4 regions of the Hydrogenophaga sp. L76 genome follow, and region 1 is predicted to be linked to each of the others. Evidence: predicted binding sites of a transcription regulator. Region 1 holds the regulator's gene; each other region holds the start of a gene.

The links. The regulator FNR, encoded in region 1, switches genes on or off when oxygen is low (the NO sensors DNR and NnrR bind a similar motif). The targets are predictions, from matches to a motif close to TTGATNNNNATCAA.
Region 2: a site for FNR is predicted at 3,085-3,098, ahead of AC23D4_RS17240 (TraR/DksA family transcriptional regulator). Genes of this name have one in related genera too.
Region 3: a site for FNR is predicted at 2,026-2,039, ahead of clpB (ATP-dependent chaperone ClpB). Genes of this name have one in related genera too.
Region 4: a site for FNR is predicted at 2,744-2,757, ahead of cobA (uroporphyrinogen-III C-methyltransferase). Genes of this name have one in related genera too.

What each region holds. Positions count from the first base shown of each region.
Region 1 covers NZ_CM172807.1:357,547-362,517, reverse strand. Annotated here, with positions in the region: gene AC23D4_RS01695 (sulfite exporter TauE/SafE family protein) at 1-251, opposite strand, end outside; gene hemN (oxygen-independent coproporphyrinogen III oxidase) at 414-1,793, opposite strand; gene fnr (fumarate/nitrate reduction transcriptional regulator Fnr) at 1,973-2,692, shown strand; gene AC23D4_RS01680 (hypothetical protein) at 2,773-3,066, opposite strand; gene AC23D4_RS01675 (nitrogen fixation protein FixH) at 3,162-3,461, opposite strand; gene ccoG (cytochrome c oxidase accessory protein CcoG) at 3,497-4,870, opposite strand.
Region 2 covers NZ_CM172807.1:3,528,934-3,533,904, reverse strand. Annotated here, with positions in the region: gene AC23D4_RS17255 (FIST signal transduction protein) at 1-819, opposite strand, end outside; gene AC23D4_RS17250 (PhaM family polyhydroxyalkanoate granule multifunctional regulatory protein) at 861-2,054, opposite strand; gene AC23D4_RS17245 (enoyl-CoA hydratase/isomerase family protein) at 2,097-2,936, opposite strand; gene AC23D4_RS17240 (TraR/DksA family transcriptional regulator) at 3,188-3,547, shown strand; gene AC23D4_RS17235 (hypothetical protein) at 3,602-4,051, shown strand; gene AC23D4_RS17230 (VOC family protein) at 4,107-4,550, shown strand; gene AC23D4_RS17225 (ABC transporter substrate-binding protein) at 4,702-4,971, shown strand, end outside.
Region 3 covers NZ_CM172807.1:619,823-624,793, reverse strand. Annotated here, with positions in the region: gene clpB (ATP-dependent chaperone ClpB) at 1-1,925, opposite strand, end outside; gene AC23D4_RS02915 (GNAT family N-acetyltransferase) at 2,080-2,832, opposite strand; gene AC23D4_RS02910 (molybdenum cofactor biosynthesis protein MoaE) at 2,847-3,320, opposite strand; gene AC23D4_RS02905 (MoaD/ThiS family protein) at 3,323-3,574, opposite strand; gene AC23D4_RS02900 (molybdopterin molybdotransferase MoeA) at 3,586-4,866, opposite strand; gene mobB (molybdopterin-guanine dinucleotide biosynthesis protein B) at 4,902-4,971, opposite strand, start outside.
Region 4 covers NZ_CM172807.1:1,696,363-1,701,333, forward strand. Annotated here, with positions in the region: gene AC23D4_RS08030 (cytochrome D1 domain-containing protein) at 1-417, opposite strand, end outside; gene AC23D4_RS08035 (c-type cytochrome) at 414-761, opposite strand; gene AC23D4_RS08040 (cytochrome D1 domain-containing protein) at 884-2,605, opposite strand; gene cobA (uroporphyrinogen-III C-methyltransferase) at 2,817-3,671, shown strand; gene AC23D4_RS08050 (nitrate- and nitrite sensing domain-containing protein) at 3,791-4,971, shown strand, end outside.

The DNA of each region.
Region 1 (4,971 bases):
GCCGCGTGGAACATGGTCCAGAGCGGCCGGATCGCGATGGTGTTGGTCCCCAGCACCGCAAGCCCCTGGACCGATCCCGCTGCGAAAGCGCCGAACAGTGAATAACCCAGCATGCGACTGAACTGGAAGGACCACAAAGCCTGCGTGCTGCGAGCTCCCGCCGCGCGGCTGATCCCGGCGCAGGCTGCACCGCACATGGCAACGCAGTGGGGGCCCCCCACGATGCCCATGAACAGGGCCGTGATCGCCATGGAAGTTTGCATGAAAGAACTGTAGCAGTGTGTGCGTCTTGGCCTTCGAAGGCAAAGTCAAACCCGCACCCACAAGGATTGGATGCTTTTTTCCAGCGCACGCGCCAACTCGTGCGCATTTCTCGCGGGCCGAGCCCCGCCCCAGGTATCCGAATTGACCGTTCAGATGATCTTTGAAAACCGGGCCCGGTCCAGATCAACCTGCAGGTTCTTGTCGAACACCATGGCAATGGCCCGGACCAGATACCAGCCCGTCGGCGTGACCTGAACACCGCTGTCATCCAGGGTGACCAAGCCGTGTTCGGCCAGTCCGGCCAACACCTCGAGTTCACGCGCGAAGTAGCTTTTGAATTCGATCAGATGCCCCAGTTCGATCGATTCGTACTGCAGCTGACCCTGACACATGATGGACATGATGACGGCACGGCGCAGCAGATCATCGCGCGTGAGCACAAGACCACGCACGATGGGCAGCCTGCCCTGATCGAGGGCATCGTAGTACTCCTCCAGCGTCTTGGCGTTCTGGCTGTAGGTAGCACCGATGCGACCAATAGCGGAAACCCCCAGAGCGATCAGATCACAATCGGGCTGCGTGCTGTAGCCCTGAAAGTTGCGATGCAGGCGGCCCTGGCGCTTGGCAACCGCGAGTGCATCCGTCGGCAGGGCGAAATGGTCCATGCCCACGTAAACATACCCGGCATCGCTCATGGCATCCAGCGATGCTGACAACATGGACAGCTTGTCGCCAGGACTGGGCAACTCGGCGGAAATGATGCGACGTTGTGGCTTGAAGCGGGACGGGAGATGCGCATAGGCGTATAGCGCAATGCGGTCCGGCCGCAACTGGTTCACTTGCGCGAGCGTGCGTGCAAACGACTCGGGCGTCTGCAGCGGCAGACCGTAGATCAGATCAACGTTGACCGACTCGAAACCGATCTTGCGCGCAGTGTCCACCAGCGCGAACACCTGTTCAGCGGGTTGCACGCGGTGCACCGCTTTCTGAACGGCAGGGTCGAAATCCTGGACACCAAAACTGAGACGGTTGAAGCCCAGTCTCGCCAAGGTCTGAAGCCGCTGGTCGGTCACGGTCCGGGGATCCACCTCGATCGAGTACTCGCCACCCGGCACCAACTTGAAGTTGCGCCGGATCATCGTCATGAGATCCTCAAGCTCTGCATCGGACAGAAAGGTAGGCGTGCCGCCACCCAGGTGCAACTGGGACACGCTGTGCCCCTTCCCAAAATGCTGGACCTGCAACTCCACCTCACGTGACAGGTAGCGCAGGTATTCGGCCGCCCGTTCGTGGTGTTTGGTGATGACCTTGTTGCAGGCGCAGTAATAGCAGACCGACTCGCAGAACGGAATGTGTACGTAGATGCTGAGCGGAAGAGCCAACGAGCCGGCTCTGCGCTGCTCCAGCGCTTGTATATAGTCGCCCTCGGTGAACGCTTCCACAAAGCGGTCAGCCGTCGGGTACGACGTGTACCGCGGACCGGGAACATCGAATCGCTTGAGCAATTCATCGGAAATGGCGTGACTCACAAACTGTTCTCCAATGCTGAGCCCCGAATGTGCACCAGGCTCGCAGATCCTCCCTTGATCTTGATCAAGCCCCCGTGTGTTCGCAAGCCATCGCTCCCAGGAAGGGCCTGGCACGCGGCCATTTCCTCGACACAAGTCCCAGCTATGCGTTAAGCTCACCACCGATTTCCGGATAATTTATGGACGCACAAAGCATCAAAGTCGCCTGTTCGAGTTGCAACCTGCGAGAATTGTGTCTACCCATGGGTCTCAACCCAGACGAAATGGACAAGCTCGACAATGTCATTTCGGCGCGGCGACGCATCAAACGCGGGTCGGCACTTTTCAGTACGGGTGACCGGTTCACCTCGCTTTACGCGGTGCGTTCCGGCTTCTTCAAAACCTGTGTCACCACGGCCGATGGCAGGGATCAAGTGACCGGCTTCCAGATGACCGGAGAGATCATCGGCCTGGATGGCATCGTGAGCGACCGCCATTCCTGCGATGCCATCGCACTGGAAGATGCTGAAGTCTGTGTGATGCCGTTTGATCAAGTCGAGGAACTCTCCCGAGAGTTCACCACCCTTCAACACCATGTGCACAAGATCATGAGCCGCGAAATTGTGCGCGACCACAGTGTCATGCTGCTGCTTGGCAGCATGCGCGCAGAAGAACGCCTCGCGGCGTTCCTGCTGAATTTGGTTCAGCGCCTGCACGCCCGCGGCTTCTCCCAGTCCGAGCTGATTCTCCGCATGACACGCGAAGAAATTGGTAGCTACCTGGGCATGAAGCTGGAGACGGTGAGCCGCACTTTTTCCAAGTTCGTGGACGAAGGCATCATCGAGGTCAAACAGCGTTACGTCCACATCAAAAACACCGAAGGGCTCAAGCTGATCGTGACCCCCCCGACCGGTCACTGAACCCAACATCTGTCCCAACAGGAAGCCTCAGCTGGAAACACTCCGCTGGGGTTTTTTATTTTGGAGATCTGCAGGAGCGTTCAGGAACAAGATTCATTCTTGGCACAATCCCGCGGCCGCTGATCCGGCGGGACGGGACACCGGTTCACTTCAAAAGGTGACATGGACAGCAAAGAGGTGAGTGCACTCGACACCATGGCCACGATCCAGAAGGTGAAAAATGCCAGCGTGTAGACCGCTGGACGAGACAACTCCAGAGGAGCCCCAAACCAGTGAAGATCACTCGGATCGATCATGGCAAACACGATCATCTCCAGAACCGCCGCCACCAAAAATGCGGGCCACGCAATCCACATCCATCGTTGAGCCGTCATTCCTGTTTCTCCTCGGGTGTTGTTGTGATCGATTCCGGGCATAACCGGTGCATAGTCGTTCAGGCCATGGCTTGGGATAGTCGCAGCACGCGCTATTACTTCGTCGGTGGCACCACAGGGGAGGCTGCGTGGTTCCGAGCCTGGTGAGCCGGTTGAAGTTGAATCAGCGCTTCGGCACGAGCTTGTCCGTCCAGCATCTGGGCCGCCTTCAGGTCGCGCTCAAAGTCGGCCTTGTTGAGCACCGGGTCTGCGCCCTTCACTGCAATGACGGCCGTGATGATGGCGGCCACAACAACCACCAATGGCCCCCCCACCACCAGCCACATGTGGGGAACGCGCCACCAAGGAATCGGGAGCTGTTCATTGACCGGTGTTTTGAGTATTGTGGTGTTCATAGGGAATCTTGAAACGGGTTGACTGAAAGTGGTGCTCAGCGCGGTACCAGGAAGGCCGCTTTTTCGGTGACACGTGTGCCCGAATCTCCGACAGCCTGGATTTCGAAATAGATGGAATGGGAACCGGTGGCAGCGGTTCCCGGGGGAACCTGGACCCGCATGACCGCAGAGCGTACTTCCGTCGGCAATACTTCAATCTCTGTTTCCGACGCAATGGCAATGCCCGGCAATCCGGAAACACCGATCACATAGCGTTGTGAGCGCTCGGTCGCGTTCATCACCTGCAACCGGAAGACGTTTTCGATGCGTCCCTGTTCCACCATGCGTGCCAACGCACCGCGGTCCCGGATGACATCAACCTTGAGTGGCTTGCGCAGAAACAGACTGACCATAACCGCGAGGCTGATGGCCAACAGGATGCCTGTGTACACCAGAACCCGCGGACGCATGGCCCGACGGATCATCTGCTGGGAGTTCCATCCTTGTGCAATACCGTTCTGGGTCGAGTATTTGACCAGTCCACGCGGATAGCCCACCTTGTCCATCACTTCGTCGCAGACGTCGATACAGGCACCACAACCGATGCACTCGTACTGCAGACCGTTGCGGATATCGATGCCCGTCGGACAAACCTGAACACACAGCGTGCAGTCTACGCAGGCACCCAGTCCCAGTGCTTTGGGGTCGGCCTTCTTCGAGCGCGGGCCACGCGGTTCACCGCGTTTTTCGTCGTAGGTCACGATCATCGTGTCCTTGTCAAACATCGCGCTCTGGAAGCGCGCGTAAGGACACATGTATTTGCAAACCTGTTCACGCATGAAGCCAGCGTTGCCGTAGGTGGCAAAACCGTAGAAAAATATCCAGAAAGTCTGCCACGGCCCCAGCGAAGCGGCCAGCGAGACCGCGGCCAACTCCCGAATCGGTGTGAAGTAGCCGACAAAGGTAAAACCGGTCCACAGCGAGAACAGAATCCAGAGTGCGTGCTTCGACCACTTCTTCCCGAACTTGCCAGCTGAAAACGCCGAATCGTCCAGACGCATGCGCGCCGAGCGGTCACCCTCGACCTTTTTTTCGATCCAGAGGAAAATTTCGGTGTAGACCGTCTGTGGACAGGCGTAACCACACCACAAACGACCGGCAACAGCCGTAAACAGGAACAATGCCAGGGCTGCAATGACGAATAGACCCGTCAGGTAAATGAAGTCCTGCGGATACAGTACCAAGCCAAAAATGTAAAAACGGCGCGCCTCAAGATCGAAGAGCACCGCCTGTCGGGCATTCCACTCTAGCCAAGGCAACCCGTAGAAAACGATCTGGGTGATCCAGACTGTGATCCAGCGCCACTGGGAAAACAGACCCGAAACCGATCGCGGGTATATTTTCTTGCGCGAAGCGTAGAGAGAAACCATGACCTCATCGTCTGCAGGAACCCCCTTGGGCGGTGGTTCCGGAACGGTGGGAGAGATGGTGGTCTGAATGGCGTTGGTGTCTGGCTTGGCGGAACTCACGA
Region 2 (4,971 bases), 1.4 Mb from region 1:
CCCCTCCCCGGCGATCGGCGCCGTGAGGCCCACGAGTGTGGCGCGCAGGCGCGGCATGGCCGCTTCAGGCTGTTCGAGCGAAATGCCGAGTTCGCGCAGCAGCACGTCCAGCGCGGGCTCGTGGTCCAGCGAGAGCACCAGGTTGCCGTCGGCGGCCGTCACCGTGCGTTCGCGGTCCACCGGCTGGGCCCCCTGCGTGACGCGCGAGATCAGGTCCACGCCCGGGCCGAAGGCCACGCCGCTCAAGCCCCCGTGAAACACGCCGCTGGAAGCGCCATGCCCTTGCAGGTTGCCCGCACTGCTGAACGCGAACTGCACGCTGTCGCTGCGGCTGCCCACCAGACCACCAAACAGGTAGCCGCTGGTGGTGCGGTCGGCCATCTCGGTGATCAGTTCGGCCAGATCGGGGGTGTGGCCGTCGGCGTGCACCAGCGCGGTGTGGGCCTCGAAACCATCCACCCCGGCCGCGCGCCCGCTGGCCGCCAACGGCGCCACGCCGCTGAACACGCGGTACTGATCGGGACTGAGGTCGCACAACATGACGGCCAGCGCCGGCTCGTCAAAGTACTCGACGTTGTTGGCCGCGATGCCCACCCCCACCGTGCCGGCCCAGTCGGTCACTTCGGGCAGTTCGGCGCTGAGGTGTTCGAGGATGGCTTCGGCCTCGCTGGCGTAGTGGTCGGTGATGTAGAGCAGTGCCAGCGAAGGCGCCCGCGCGGCGCCCGGCAAGGCGAGCTGCGCACGCAACTGGGCGAGCACCAGCGCGGCGGCCATGCGCCACTGGGGATGGGTGGCGTGGGCGTAGGGAAAGGGTTTCATGGTGATACGACCTCGGCACGGCCGGAGGGTTCAGCGCAGCGTCAGCGCCGGCCGGTGCTGCGCGCCGACTTGCCGGCAGCGGGTCTGCGCGTGCCCGCCTTGCGGGCCGGTGCCTTGGCTTTGGCCTTGGGTGTTGCTGCAGCTTTGGGTGCAGCTGCAGCTCTGGGCACTGCGGCGGGCTGCTGGAGCCCGGTCAAGGGGAAAAAGGCGGTCGGCATGGGCCAGTTGCCGGTGGACAGCGGCTGGGCCAGGTTGGCGCGGGGCGCAGCGGTGGGCGCCGGCTGGGCGGCGCGCACGCGCGCCGGCGCCTTTTTGGCGGCGGGTTTCGGGGCGGCCTTTTTGGCGGCGGGTCGGGCGGGCGCCTGGCGACCGGAGACGGCGCGTGCGGCGGCCTTGCCCATGCCGGCCGCGGTGCCCACGTTGCGCGCCACGGTTTCGGTCAGGCCCCGCGTGACTTTGCCGGCCACACCGGTAGCGGTTTTCACGGCCTGCTCGGTCAGGCCACTGGCCACCTGGCGGGTGCTGTCCAGCGCCGTCTGCTTCGCCACATCCTTCATGGCGTTGGTGGCGATGTGCTGGAACTGCTGCGAGAGCGCGCCCCACCATTGCATCGGGTCGATCACGCCGCCGGCGGGCGCGGCCGGTTGAGCGGGAACGGGCTGCGTTCGGGTCTTGCGCGACCGGGACACCGGCGGCGGCGCGGGTTCTTCGTCTTCCTCGTCTTCGATGTCCTCGTCGATCTCGTCTTCGTCCTCTTCCGCCTCGGCGTCATCGTCAGAAGCCGCTGGCGGTGTCGGCGTGCCATAGGTTCGGGGCGGTATTTCCAGGCCGGCGAACTGGGTGTGCACCGGGGCCGCTGTCGGGGCGCCGCCCGTGAAACTGGCCACGGTGTCGGCGGCCTTGATCTTGAGCGCGTTGGCGACGTCACCCAGGCTGAAATTCATGTTCTTCAAGGTGGCCAGCGTCATCTTCTGGACTTCCAGCGCCTGGATGGTGGCGGCGAGCGCCTTGCTGTTCTGGTCGAGCCAGAAGTGCACCGCCTTGAGCTCCTCGATGCGTTTTTCGAGGTCTTCCACGTTGAAGGTGGGCGCCACCCAGTGGCTCAGGTTGGGCATCTGGGGGAGGCTGTTGCCGAGGCCCTGCGCCACACCACCGGCGGCCTGCCCCGCGAGGTTCTGCAGGAACTCGAAACCCGGAACGAATTTGCCAAAACCGCTGCCCGATGTGTCGCTCATGGGAGTCTCCTGTGGGTGTCTCTGGGTGGCGTGCACGCCGGTTCAGCTGTCCACGCCGTAGCGTGGGGCGCGGCGCTCACGCAAGGATGCCACACCTTCGCGCACATCGGGTCCGGCAAAACCCATGAATTCGAGGGCCAGCGAGGTGTCGAACGCCGGGCCGGCCTGGCGCAGCCAGTTGTTCAGCGAATACTTGGTCCAGCGGATCGCGGTCTGGCTGCCCGAGGCCAGCCGGTCGGCCACCTCGTAGGCCTTGTCGAGCAACGCGTCGTCGTCCACCGCGAGCGACACCAGACCGATGCGCTCGGCCTCTTCGCCGCTGATGGGCTCGCACAGCATCAGGTAGTACTTGGCCTTGGCCAGCCCGCAGAGCAGCGGCCAGACGATGGCCGCGTGGTCGCCCGCCGCCACACCCAGGCGGGTGTGGCCATCGACGATCTTCGCGGACTTCGCGGCGATGGAAATGTCTGCCAGCAGGCCGGCGACCAGGCCCGCGCCCACGGCCGGGCCGTGCATGGCGGAGACGATGGGCTTGTCGCAGTTGATGACGTTGTAGACCAGGTCGCGCGCTTCTTTCCAGACGCGCGTGCGCACATCGAAGTCGGTCGCCATGTCCTGCACCAGCGCCAGATCTCCGCCGCCCGAAAAACCCAGGCCGCTGCCGCGCAGCACGGCGCAGCGCACGCTGTCGTCGCGCCCCACGTCGCGCCAGATCTCGCTCAGTTCCCAGTGGCCTTCGTGGCCGGCGGTGGGCAGCTTGCCATTGCCGCCAGGTCCGTCGGCGCGCATCTGGATGTCAAGCACCGAGGGCACGCCGTCCACGGGCGGGCCACGGCGGGCAATGGCGAGCGTCTGGTAGCGGCTGTAGTCGACAGTGTTCATGGGTCTCTCCGTTGAAATCGGGCGTGCCCGCCCAAAATCCGGGCCAGGGTCCCGTCGATTCTGCTCCGTTTGCCCCACCAAACCGCCATCGATTGCGCCGTGTTTACCCGGGGGATTGCCCGGCTCGCCCTCTTGCGGCCAAGGTCGCTTGACGTGTGTCAACACCCGTCCCGGCGAGCAGGCGCAAGATGGGTCCGTGGGGTTGGGAGATTCTTCCGGAAACCCCCTCTCAAAAATCCAGAGGAGTCAGCATGAGCCAGAACATTTCCGACACCTATGCCAGCCAACTGCAGCAGATGCGCACCGAGGTGCTGGCCCAGTTGCGCGCCCAGCGGGGCGGTAAGGTCGGCCGTGCCGAATCGGCAGCCGAAGCGCGCGAGTCCGCGAGCGACGACAGGGCCACTGCCGAGACCGAGCGCGACCTGGCCTTTGCACTGGAAGAGCGCGAGTCCGCCGAGCTGGTGGCGATTGATGAGGCCCTCAAACGCATCGCCGACGGCAGCTACGGCCTGTGCATCGACTGCGGCGTTGCCATCGCCGCCGCGCGGCTGCACGCCAACCCGACCGCATTGCGATGCGTTGCCTGCCAGGAGAAGGCCGAGCAGGCCTGACACCCACCGCACCGACCCCGCGCCCCTTTCACTTATTTTTTCGGAGGTTTTCCCATGCCCACTTTTCACGCTGTCGTCTGGATGGATCGCCGCGAGGCCCATGTGCTGATGTTTGATCGTGAACATGTCGAGTCCGAGAGCATCAAGTCCCGCTCGCACCACAAAGCCACCGGTGGCCATGTGGGTTCGCACCAGCTGATGCACGGTCGCGGCCCCGCGGCCGGTGGCAGCCACTCCCCCGAAGGCGGGCACGACTCGGCCGACGAAAACTTCTACCACGAGGTCGCACAGGCGCTCCAGGGCGTGCGCGAAATTCTGGTCGCCGGCCCGGCACAGGCCAAGGACGAGTTCCGCGCGCATTGCCAGCGCCACGACAAGGACATCGCCAGCGCCATCGTCGATGTGGTTTCCGCTGACCACCCCTCTGACCGCCAGTTGGTGGCCATGGCGCGCCAGTATTTCCTGAAGCACGACCAGAACGCCGGCGACCCCACGCAGCGCTGAGCCCGACGCCAGCGTCTGCACGGCATATTCGCAGGGGGTTTGTTATCCTGCCGGGATGCCGACCCACAGCCACCAGACCCTTCCCGCGCGCAGCCTGTTCCACCTCGCGTTCCACGTCACCGACCTGGACGAAGCCCGCCGCTTCTATGGCGGTGTGCTCGGCTGCGCCGAAGGGCGCAGCACCGAGACCTGGGTGGATTTTGATTTCTTCAGCCACCAGATCTCGCTGCACCTGGGCGAACCGTTCAAGACCACGCGCACCGGCCGTGTGGGTGAACATCTGGTGCCCATGCCGCACTTCGGCCTGGTGCTGCTGTTGCCCGCATGGCAGGCGCTCGCCAGCCGCCTGGAAACAGCGGGCATGGACTTCGTGCTCAAACCCCAGTTGCGCTTCGAAGGCCAGCCCGGCGAGCAATGGACCATGTTCTTCTGCGACCCGTTTGGCAACCCGATCGAAGTCAAGGGATATGCATCGCTGGACGCGATCTTCGCCGGCTGACCGGCCGCCAACCGTCGCTGCAATCGACGAGCGGCACTTTTCAGGACCCAGGCGATGCGCAGCGGGCACCCTCAGACGCTAGCATCGGGAACTTGGCGGTACCACGCCGCCGCATCGGCCCTTCCCAACCTTCACCTTGACGGACAGCGACATGACCTCCACCGCAACATCCCCCGGTCTATCGCGACGCGCTTTCAGCGGCCTCCTCGCTGGCGCCGCGGCACTGGGCACCCCCGCCCTGAGAGCCCAGTCGGGCAACCGGGTCGTGCTGGGTCAGTCGGCTGCGTTCACGGGCGCCGCCGCCCAGCTGGGCATCCAGTTCCATGCCGGCGCCAAGCTGTTTTTCGACCAGCTCAATGCGAAGGGCGGCGTGAACCAGACTCAGATCGAGCTGCGCCAGCTCGACGACGGCTACGAACCC
Region 3 (4,971 bases), 260 kb from region 1:
TCGCTCATGTCGATGCGGATCAGGTGGTCTTCGCTGTCGAACAGGAAGCCCGCCAGCGCCTTGCACAGCTCGGTCTTGCCCACGCCGGTTGGGCCGAGGAAAAGGAAGGAACCGGTCGGGCGGTTCGGGTCCGACAGGCCCGAGCGCGAACGGCGGATGGCGTTGGCCACGGCCGAGATCGCTTCATCCTGCCCCACCACGCGGGTGTGCAGCTTGTCTTCCATCACCAGCAGCTTGTCACGCTCGCCCTGCATCAGCTTGGCCACGGGAATGCCGGTGGCGCGCGCCACGACCTCAGCGATCTCTTCGGCGCCGACCTGGGTGCGCAGCAGTTGCGGACCCACACCCGCGCCGCCCTTGGCCTTGCCGGACTCTTTCTCCTGCGCTTCCATGAGCTGCTTTTCCAGCTCCGGCAGCTTGCCGTATTGCAACTCGGCCACCTTGGCCAGGTCGCCCTTGCGGGTCAGGCTCTCGATCTGCTGGCGCAGCTGGTCGATCTCTTCGCGCACCTGCGCGCTGCCCTGGGCCGTGGCCTTTTCGGACTTCCAGATTTCGTCCAGATCGGCGATCTCTTTCTGCAGCTTGGTGATCTCTTCTTCGATCAAGGTCAGCCGTTTCTGCGAAGCCTCGTCCTTTTCTTTCTTCACCGCTTCGCGCTCGATCTGCAGCTGGATCAGCCGGCGGTCGAGCTTGTCCATCACCTCGGGCTTGGAGTCGAGTTCGATCTTGATCTTGGCCGCGGCCTCGTCGATCAGGTCGATCGCCTTGTCGGGCAGGAAACGGTCGGTGATGTAGCGGTGGCTGAGTTCGGCCGCGGCGACGATGGCCGGGTCGGTGATGTCCACGCCGTGGTGCACCTGGTAGCGCTCCTTCAGGCCGCGCAGGATGGCGATGGTCGCCTCCACCGTCGGCTCGCCGACCAGGATTTTCTGGAAGCGGCGCTCCAGCGCGGCGTCTTTTTCGATGTACTTGCGGTATTCGTCCAGCGTGGTCGCGCCCACGCAGTGCAGCTCGCCGCGCGCCAGCGCGGGCTTGAGCATGTTACCGGCGTCCATCGCGCCTTCGGCCTTGCCCGCGCCCACCATGGTGTGCAGCTCGTCGATGAAAACGATGGTCTGGCCTTCGTCCTTGGCCAGTTCGTTCAGCACGGTCTTCAGGCGCTCTTCAAACTCGCCGCGGAACTTGGCGCCGGCCAGCAGCGCGGCCATGTCCAGGCTCAGCACGCGCTTGCCCTTGAGCGAATCCGGCACTTCGCCGGCCACGATGCGCTGCGCGAGGCCTTCGACGATCGCGGTCTTGCCCACGCCGGGCTCGCCGATCAGCACCGGGTTGTTCTTGGTGCGGCGCTGCAGCACCTGGATGGCGCGGCGGATCTCGTCATCACGACCGATCACCGGATCGAGCTTGCCCAGGCGGGCGCGCTCGGTCAGGTCCATGGTGTATTTCTTCAGCGCTTCGCGCTGGCCCTCGGCCTCGGGGCTGTCCATCTTCTGGCCGCCGCGCACGGCCGTGATGGCGCTTTCCAGGCTCTTGCGGGTCAGCCCGTTTTCGTTCGCGATGCGGCCGATATCGCCCTTCTGGTCGGCCACGGCGAGCAGGAACAGCTCGCCGGCGATGAACTCGTCACCGCGCTTGATGGCTTCCCTTTCGGTGGCCTGCAACAGCTTGGCCAGATCGGAGCCGACCTGCACCTGCTCCTGTCCCTGCACTTCGGGCAGGCGCTTCACAGCCGCCTCGGCGGCCTTGGCCAGGCCCTGAACGTTCACGCCAGCGCGCTGCAGCAGCGACTGCGGGCCGTCGGCCTGGCGCAGCATGGCCAGCAGCAGATGGGCCGGATCGATGTAGGCGTTGTCGTTGCCGAGCGCCAGGGTCTGGGCTTCGCTCAGGGCTTCCTGGAACTTGGTGGTGAGTTTGTCGAGTCGCATGAAAGAGCTCTCCGGAAAATTTGATTACCCGGCATTTGGAGCGATTCCCCGGGTTTTCAAGGTGGTTTTTCCAGCTTGCGCCCGCGTGCACCACATCGTCTTGACGCAGATCAGCCGATACCCGCCCTTTGGGGGCCGTCTGGACCGGCGCCGCTCAACGGCGCCAGTAGGCGTAGGTCCAGGCGGTGGTCAAGCCCAGCCGGCGGTACAGCGCGAGCGCCGGCCCGTTGTCCGCCACGACCTGGAGAAACACCCGGTGAATCCCGCGGCGCAAGGCCTCTTCGGCCATGGCCTGCAACACCCGCCCGGCCAGGCCCCGGCCCCGGTGCGAGGCGGCGGTGCGCATGCCGTGCACGCTGAGCCAGCCGTGGCCGTAGGCCGCGGCCCCGCAGGCCACCGTCTGCCCGTCTTCGCGCAGGCTGGCAAACAGCGTCCCGGTGGCCCGGCTCAGCGAGCGGGCACGGCTCGCACCGTCCACCGGATCCAGGCCTTCGCCCAGGAACATCGCCATCCAGGCGGCGTCGGGCGTGTCCGCCAGGTCCGCCACCGGCCCGGTCTGCGCCATCAGCAAGTCCTGCACGCGGCCACACTGCGTCAGCGTGGGCTGGGCGCGCGCGAAGCCCCGCGCTTGCAGCCCCTGGTGCAGGGCTTCGAAGGCCGGTCCATCAGGCAGGCGGAAGGCCGGCACGAAACCCTGGGCAGCGTAGCGGTCGAGGATGTCGTCGAGCACCGCCGGGTCGGCATTGCCATGGCTCAGGGGGACAGCGCTGCGGGCACGGCCCACCGTGCCGCTGTCCATGGGCAGCAGCCAGCCGGGCAGCGACTCCACGCGCTCGGGCGACACGGCGTCGAGCGTGGCGCGTTCAATGGCTTCGATGTCGGCGTCGGAGAGGATCGTGGGCGCCATGTCAATAAGGGCTGTCAGGCGTTCTGACTCTGAATGCCCCACTTGGCCAGCGCCGCGTCATCGCTGACCCGCGCATCCACCCAACGTGCACCCTCCGGCGTCTGTTCTTTCTTCCAGAACGGCGCCTGGGTCTTGAGGTAGTCCATCAGGAACTCGCAGGCCTGGAAGCTCTCGCCCCGGTGCGCGGAGGTCACGGCGACCAGCACGATCTGGTCCAGCGGCTGCAGCAGGCCGACGCGGTGAATCACGCGCGCGGCGTAGATGTCGAAGCGTTTGAACGCCTCGTCGATCATGGCCTCGATGCTCTTCTCGGTCATGCCCGGGTAGTGCTCCAGCTCCATGGTGCTGATGCTCTGGCCATCGTTTCGGTCACGGACCGTGCCAACGAAGGTGCAGATGGCACCCACGCGCTTGTCCTGCTCGCGCAGCCGGGCGACCTCGGTGCTGAGGTCGAAGTCCTGGATCTGGATGCTGACGCGGGCGATCATGGTCAGCCTCCGGTCACGGGCGGAAAAAAGGCCACTTCGGCGCCCTCGCTGAGCGCGGCGGCTTCGTCGGTCATGGTCTGGTTGAGCGACACGCGCACCGCCCGGCCACGCGCCAGCGCCTCGGCATAGCCGCCGCCCCGCGCGATCAGTTCGTCGCGCAGGACGGTCAGCGTGCCGGCCGCCGTGTCCAGCGACTCGCTGCCGGTGCCGACGGATTCGCGGATGGAGGCGAAATAGCGCAGTTGAATCTTCACGGGATAGGCCTTCAGAGCAGCAGGTCGGCAAAAGAAAGATAGGACACCAGATCGTCCCGGGCGATGGTGGTGCCAGCCGGGTTGTCGACCAGACCGTCGCCCCAGACCGCGGACGTCAACACGCCCGAACTCTGGTTGGGAAACAGGTCCAGCCCGCCGGCGGCGTTGCGGCGCACGCGCAGGAATTCGCGGCGCTTGTCGGCGCGCGGCAGGTCGAAGTGGGCGGGCAGCTTCACCGGTTGCAGATCCGGCGCCTCGGCACCCTGCAGCCGCAGCAGGAAGGGTCGCACCAGCAACAGGAAGGTGACGAAGCTGGACACCGGGTTGCCCGGCAGACCGATGAAATGGCAGGGCTGCGCCGCTTCGGCACCAGCTCCCGCATCGCGCCGCACCGTGCCGTACGCGAAAGGCTTGCCCGGCTTCATGGCGATCTGCCACAGGTCGAGGCTGCCCAGTTGCTGAACGGACGGCTTGATGTGGTCCTCTTCGCCCACCGAGACGCCGCCGCTGGTGAGGATCAGGTCGTGGTGGTCGGCCGCAGACTTGAGGGCGGCGAGCGTCAGCTCCCGCTTGTCCGGCACGATGCCAAGGTCACTCACCTCGCAGCCCAGCCGCTGCAGCAGCGTGCGCAGAAAGAAACGGTTGGAGTTGTAGATCGCGCCGGGCTTCATGTCTTGCGGAGCCACCTCGCCCGGCATCACGAGTTCGTCGCCGGTGGAAAACAGGGCCACGCGCGGACGCACCATCACCGGCAGCTGGGCACAGCCGATGCTGGCCGCCAGCCCCAGGCTGGCCGGGGAAAGCCGGGTCCCGCGCGGCAAGACCACCGCCCCACGCGTCACGTCTTCGCCGGCACGACGCACCCATTGGCCAGAGGCCGGTACGGCGTCGATGTGCACCGCATGCAGATTGCCGCCCACCTCACGGGTGTCTTCCTGCATCACCACCGCATTGGCACCCGCGGGCATGGGCGCACCCGTGAAGATGCGCGCGCAGGTTCCGGGCCGCAACGGCTCGGCGGCATGACCGGCCGCGATGCGCTGCGACACCGCCAGCACCTTGCCGGCTTCGGTCACGTCGGCCGCGTTGACGGCATACCCGTCCATCGAAGAGTTGTCCTGCGGCGGCACCTGCAGGCCGGACACCAGATCGCGGGCCAGCACGCGGCCATCGGCCTCGAACGTGGCCACCGTCTCGACCCGCGGCAACGGAACGACCCGCGCGAGCAGGTCGGTCAACGCAGCGTCCAGCGCCATCAAGGGGGCCCGGGCGGGCGGTGCAGAAGCGTTCATGGTGTCAGGGTCGGTGGGTGGGCATGTCCGCCGGGTCAGATGTAGGCCTCGGGAACATAGTCAAAACGGTCTTCATTGTCGAGCAGCCAGCCGGCCACGGCAGCG
Region 4 (4,971 bases), 1.3 Mb from region 1:
CGTGCGCGCGTCGAACACCTTCACGCCGCCGGGCGTGTAGTTCTGTGCCGCCACCAGCGAGCCGTCGGCGCTGATCGCGCCGCCGATGGAATTGCCCGCCTGCATCACGCGACGGGTGATGCGGCGCTCCAGCAGGTTGACCTGGGTGAGGCCACCATCGCGCCCGAACACGTAGGCGAACAGGCCGTCGCGCGAGAACACCACCGAGGCGTGCGAGAGGTCGCCCAGGTCGGGCACCTTGCCGATCAGCACCTGGGCCGTGGTGTCCACGAGGTAGAGCGTGCCGTTGGCGCGGCCAATGACCACGCCGAGGTCGCCGGTGCCGCGTTGCACGGGCGCGGCGCAGCCGGCGAGGCCGCCGAGCGCGGCAAAAGAAGACAGGGTGGCCGCAGTGGCCAGCCATGTGCGGCGTTTCATGGTGCTTTCACCATTTCTTCAGGAAAACCCTGTTGCAGGCGTTGTGCGATCCAGCGCGCCTCGGGCTCGCTGAGCATCGCCCGCCAGGGCGGCATGGGGGTGCCGGGCCGCCCGTGAAAGATCACGGCGGACAGGCTGTCAATAGGGAAATCGGCCAGCGCCGCCGGTGTCAGGGCCGGGCCCAGTCCACCGGTCAGGCGCATGCCGTGGCAGGACCCGCAGTCCTGCCGGACCATGCGCACCAGCACCGCCGACCGCGCTGCATCCGGCTCACCTGCAGGCTGCGCAGACGCAGCAAAAGCAGGAGACACCAGCAACAGAGAAAGCAGAAAACGAAGGTTCATGGCCATCAAAAGACTCACAACAACGAAGTGACTTCACCCAGGGCCCCGTGGAACCGGCTTTGCCGGGCCACCAGGGCCGTCCCCCCTCAGGGGGGAAGCCGCGTCAGCGGCGCAGGGGGGAGTCAATACACGTCGTTTTGCGTGTTGTGCACGTTGAAGTGGCCCGTCGGCGTGATCAGGCGCGGGTCCTTGATCACGGCCTTGAGCTTGAGCGTCTTGTCGTCGACGATGACCAGCGCGCTCTCCTTGTTCTTGGCACTCCAGACCGCGAACCAGACCTCGTCGCCCGCCTTGTTGAACTCGGGCTGCACGACGCGCTTGGCGCCGTCGTCCTTGATGCCCGCCCACTCGGCGATCGGCAGCACGACAAAGCCCTTCTCCAGGTTGTTGATGTCGTACACCGCGACCGATTGCGAGATCTTCGGATCGGGGTTCAGCGGCGTGTCCGAATACAGGTGCTTGCTCTTCGGATGGCTCTTGATGAACAGCGCACCGCCGCCTTGACCCGTCAGGGTCTGCACCACTGTCCAGGCTTGCTTGGGGTGTTTCACCGGATCGGTGCCGATCAGGGCGATGGTTTCATCGCCCAGGTGGCCGGTGGACCAGACGGGGCCGAACTTCGGATGGATGAAGTTCGCACCGCGGCCCGGATGGGGAATCTTGCCCACGTCGATCAGCTTGGTGAGCTTGCCTTCCTTGAGGTCGACCGCAGCGATCTTGTTGCTGTTGTTGGCCGCCACCATGAAGTAGCGCTTGGAGGAATCGAGGCCGCCGTCGTGCAGGAAGCGCGCGGTGCCGATGGTGGTGACCTTCAGCGCGTCGATGTTGGAGTAGTCCACCAGCAGGGTCTGGCCGGTTTCCTTCACGTTCACCACGAACTCGGGCTTGTAGTGGCTGCCCACGATGGAGGCCACGCGCGGCTCGGGGTGGTACTCCTGCTTGTCCACCGTCACGCCGCGGGTCGAGACGATCTTCAGCGGCTCCAGCGTGTCGCCGTTCATGATCACGAATTGCGGCGGCCAGTACGAACCAGCAATGGCGTACTTGTCTTCGAAGCCCTTGTACTTGCTGGTTTCCACCGAGCGCGCTTCGAGGCCGGTGCGGATCTCGGCCACGTTGTCGGGGGTCGCCATCCAGAGGTCGATCATGTTGATCTTGGCGTCGCGCCCGATCACGAACAGGTAGCGCCCGGACGCCGAGGTGCGCGAGATGTGCACCGCGTAGCCGGTCTTGACGATGTTGATGATCTTCTTGGTGTCGCCGTCGATCAGCGCCACTTCACCGGTGTCGCGCAGCGTGGTGCTGAAGATGTTGGCGATGTTGTAGTTGTTCATCTTCCTGGTGGGCCGCTTCTCGGGCGGCACGATCACCTTCCATGTCGCCTTCATCTCCTCCATGCCGAACTCGGGTGGGGTCGGTGGCTCGTGCTGGATGTAGCGCGCCATCATGTCCACTTCCTTATCGGTCATCTCGCCGCTGGTCTGCCAGTTCGGCATGCCGGCCGGCGAGCCGTAGGCGATGAAGACCTTCAGGTATTCGGTGCCCTTGCCGACCGTGATGTCGGGTGTGAGTGCCTTGCCGGTGGCGCCCTTGCGCAGCACGCCGTGGCAGCCGGCGCAACGCTCGAAATACACCTTGCGCGCCACATCGAACTCGGCCTGCGTCATGGGCGGCGCCTTCGGGTTCACGCTCTGCACCATGGGCTCGTCGCCGATGGGCGAGCTGCCCGCCTGGTAATTCGATTCCGGCTGACTGAGGTGCTTCTTGTCCTGGGCGTGCAGGCCGCCGGCAACCAGCATGGCCGCCATCGCGAGCGAGCTCAGGATGATCTTGGTGGGTTTCATGGGTTTTCTCTCTCCGTCTTGGATCAGCTGTGGATGTGGCCCTCTGCCCTCCCGGGGTGTCAGACCCGCTCGCCTGGCTGCTGTCCATCGCCGGTCAACGAGCTGCGCCCATCGTCGGGCGGCGCGTGGGCCCTGTCCTTGAACCAGTTCAAGGACGTTGGCTTTCTGCCTGACAACAATGAACGCCAGACAACACCCAGGAGAGAGCCCCATGAGCGTGATGGAACACAGCCACTGGCTGGCGCCCGGCTGGCCCGGGGACGGCACGGCAACGGACGACCGCCCACCCGGCCTGGTGACCCTGGTGGGCGCCGGCCCCGGCGACCCCGAACTGCTCACCCTGAAAGCGGTGAAGGCCCTGCAGGCTGCGAAACTGGTGCTTTACGACCACCTGGTGAGCCCGGCCGTGCTCGACTTCCTGCCGCCCGGTGCCGACCGCGTGTATGTGGGCAAGGAATCGTCGCGCCACACCCTGCCCCAGGCCTCGATCATCGAACTCATGCTGCGGCTCGCACGCAGCGGGCGCGCGGTGCTGCGCCTCAAGGGCGGCGACGGCTACATCTTTGGCCGCGGCGGCGAAGAAGCCCAGGCGCTGGCAGCGGCCGGCATCCCCTTCACCGTCGTGCCCGGGCTCACCGCCGCGCAGGGCGCGGCCGCGTCGGTGGGCATACCGCTGACCCACCGCGACCACGCCTGTGCGCTGGTGTTGGCCACCGGCCACACGCGCGACGAGCGCGGCCTCGACATGGACTGGCCCATGCTCGCGCGCCCGCGCCAGACCGTGGTGCTCTACATGGGCGTGAACAACCTGCCCGAGATCTGCCGCCAGCTCATCGCCCACGGCCTGCGGGGCGACACACCGGCGGCGCTGGTGGAAAAGGCCACCCTGCCCGACGAGCGCTGCATCACCGGCACCCTGGCCGATCTGCCCCAGCTGGCGCTGAGCCACGGCGTGAAGCCCCCGGCCCTGATCATGGTGGGCGGCGTGGTGGGCCTGCGCGCGCAGCTGATGCCGGGTGCCGCGCTGGCCCGGATCCCACGCGAAAGCGAAGCCGCCCAGGCCTGACACCGCAGGCACCCCGGCCTGCGGGACCATCGGATACTGTCCGGGCCTGGCAGCCCGGCTCGCGCTGAAAGCCGCGCCTCTGCGGCGAACGGCACAGTTATTGCTGATCCGATTCCAGCATGACCCCCTCCGCCCTGCCCCTCAAATCGGGCCTGAACTTCCTCATCGCCGCCAAGCGCTGCGAGATCGACGCGCTGCGCCAGCTCGCACTCACCAGCGCGCTGGTGAACGTGACCGGCCGGCTGGTGCATGGCCTGCAGCGCGAGCGCGGCCTGTCCAACCTGTTCCTCGGCTCACAGGGCACCCGCTTTGCCGAACCACGCCAGCAGCAGATCGCCGAATGCCGGGCCACCGAAGCCGAGCTGCGCTGCTGCTTTGACAGCCTCGACACCCAGGCCGCCCACCTCGGCCACGGCGCGCGCCTGTTCAGCCGCATCGCCTACGTGCTGCACGGGCTCGACGCCCTGCCCGCCCTGCGCGAGCGCATCGACACCCAGGCCTGGACGGCGCGCGAAACCACCGAAGCCTACGTGCGCCTGATCGCCGGCCTGATCGCAGTGGTGTTCGAGGCCGCCGACAGCGCCAGCGACCCCGCCATCTCGCGCCATCTGGTGGCGCTGTTCAACTTCATGCAGGGCAAGGAGTTCGCCGGCCAGGAGCGCGCTGCCGGCTCGGCCCTGTATGCCAGCGGCCGTGCCGACAGCGCCGGGCAGCAGCGCCTGCTGCACCTGATCGACTCGCAGGAGCGTTGCCTGCAGGTGTTCAAGGAATTCGCCAGCGACGAACTCGCCACGCTCTGGGCCACCGCCGACCAGGACACCGTGGCCGCCCGGGCCGAACTCGAGCGCATGCGCCGCGTGCTCTGCACCGCCGCCGACGGCAGCCCGATCGACGCCAACCAGAGCCAGCCCTGGTTCGACTGCTGCAGCCTGCGCATGGACCGCATGAAAACGGTCGAGGACCGGCTCGCCGACAGCCTGCAGCGCCTGTGCGAGCACAAGACCCAGGCCGCCCTGGCCGAGCTGAAGGCCTTCGAGGGCATCCACCCGGCCGCCGTGCAACCCGAAGACGCGCTCTCGTTCTTCCACGACCCGGTGCCCGACCACGTGAGCGGCCCCGGCCCGGCGCAGGGCTATGGCGTGCAGCTTGACCGCTCCATCCTCGATCTGGTGCAGGACCAGTCGCGCCGCCTGCAGGCCATCAGCGACGAACTCGACACCGTGCGCGCCAGCCTCAACGAACGCAAGCTGGTCGAACGCGCCAAGGGCCTGCTGATGGCACACCGCAACCTGAGCGAGGC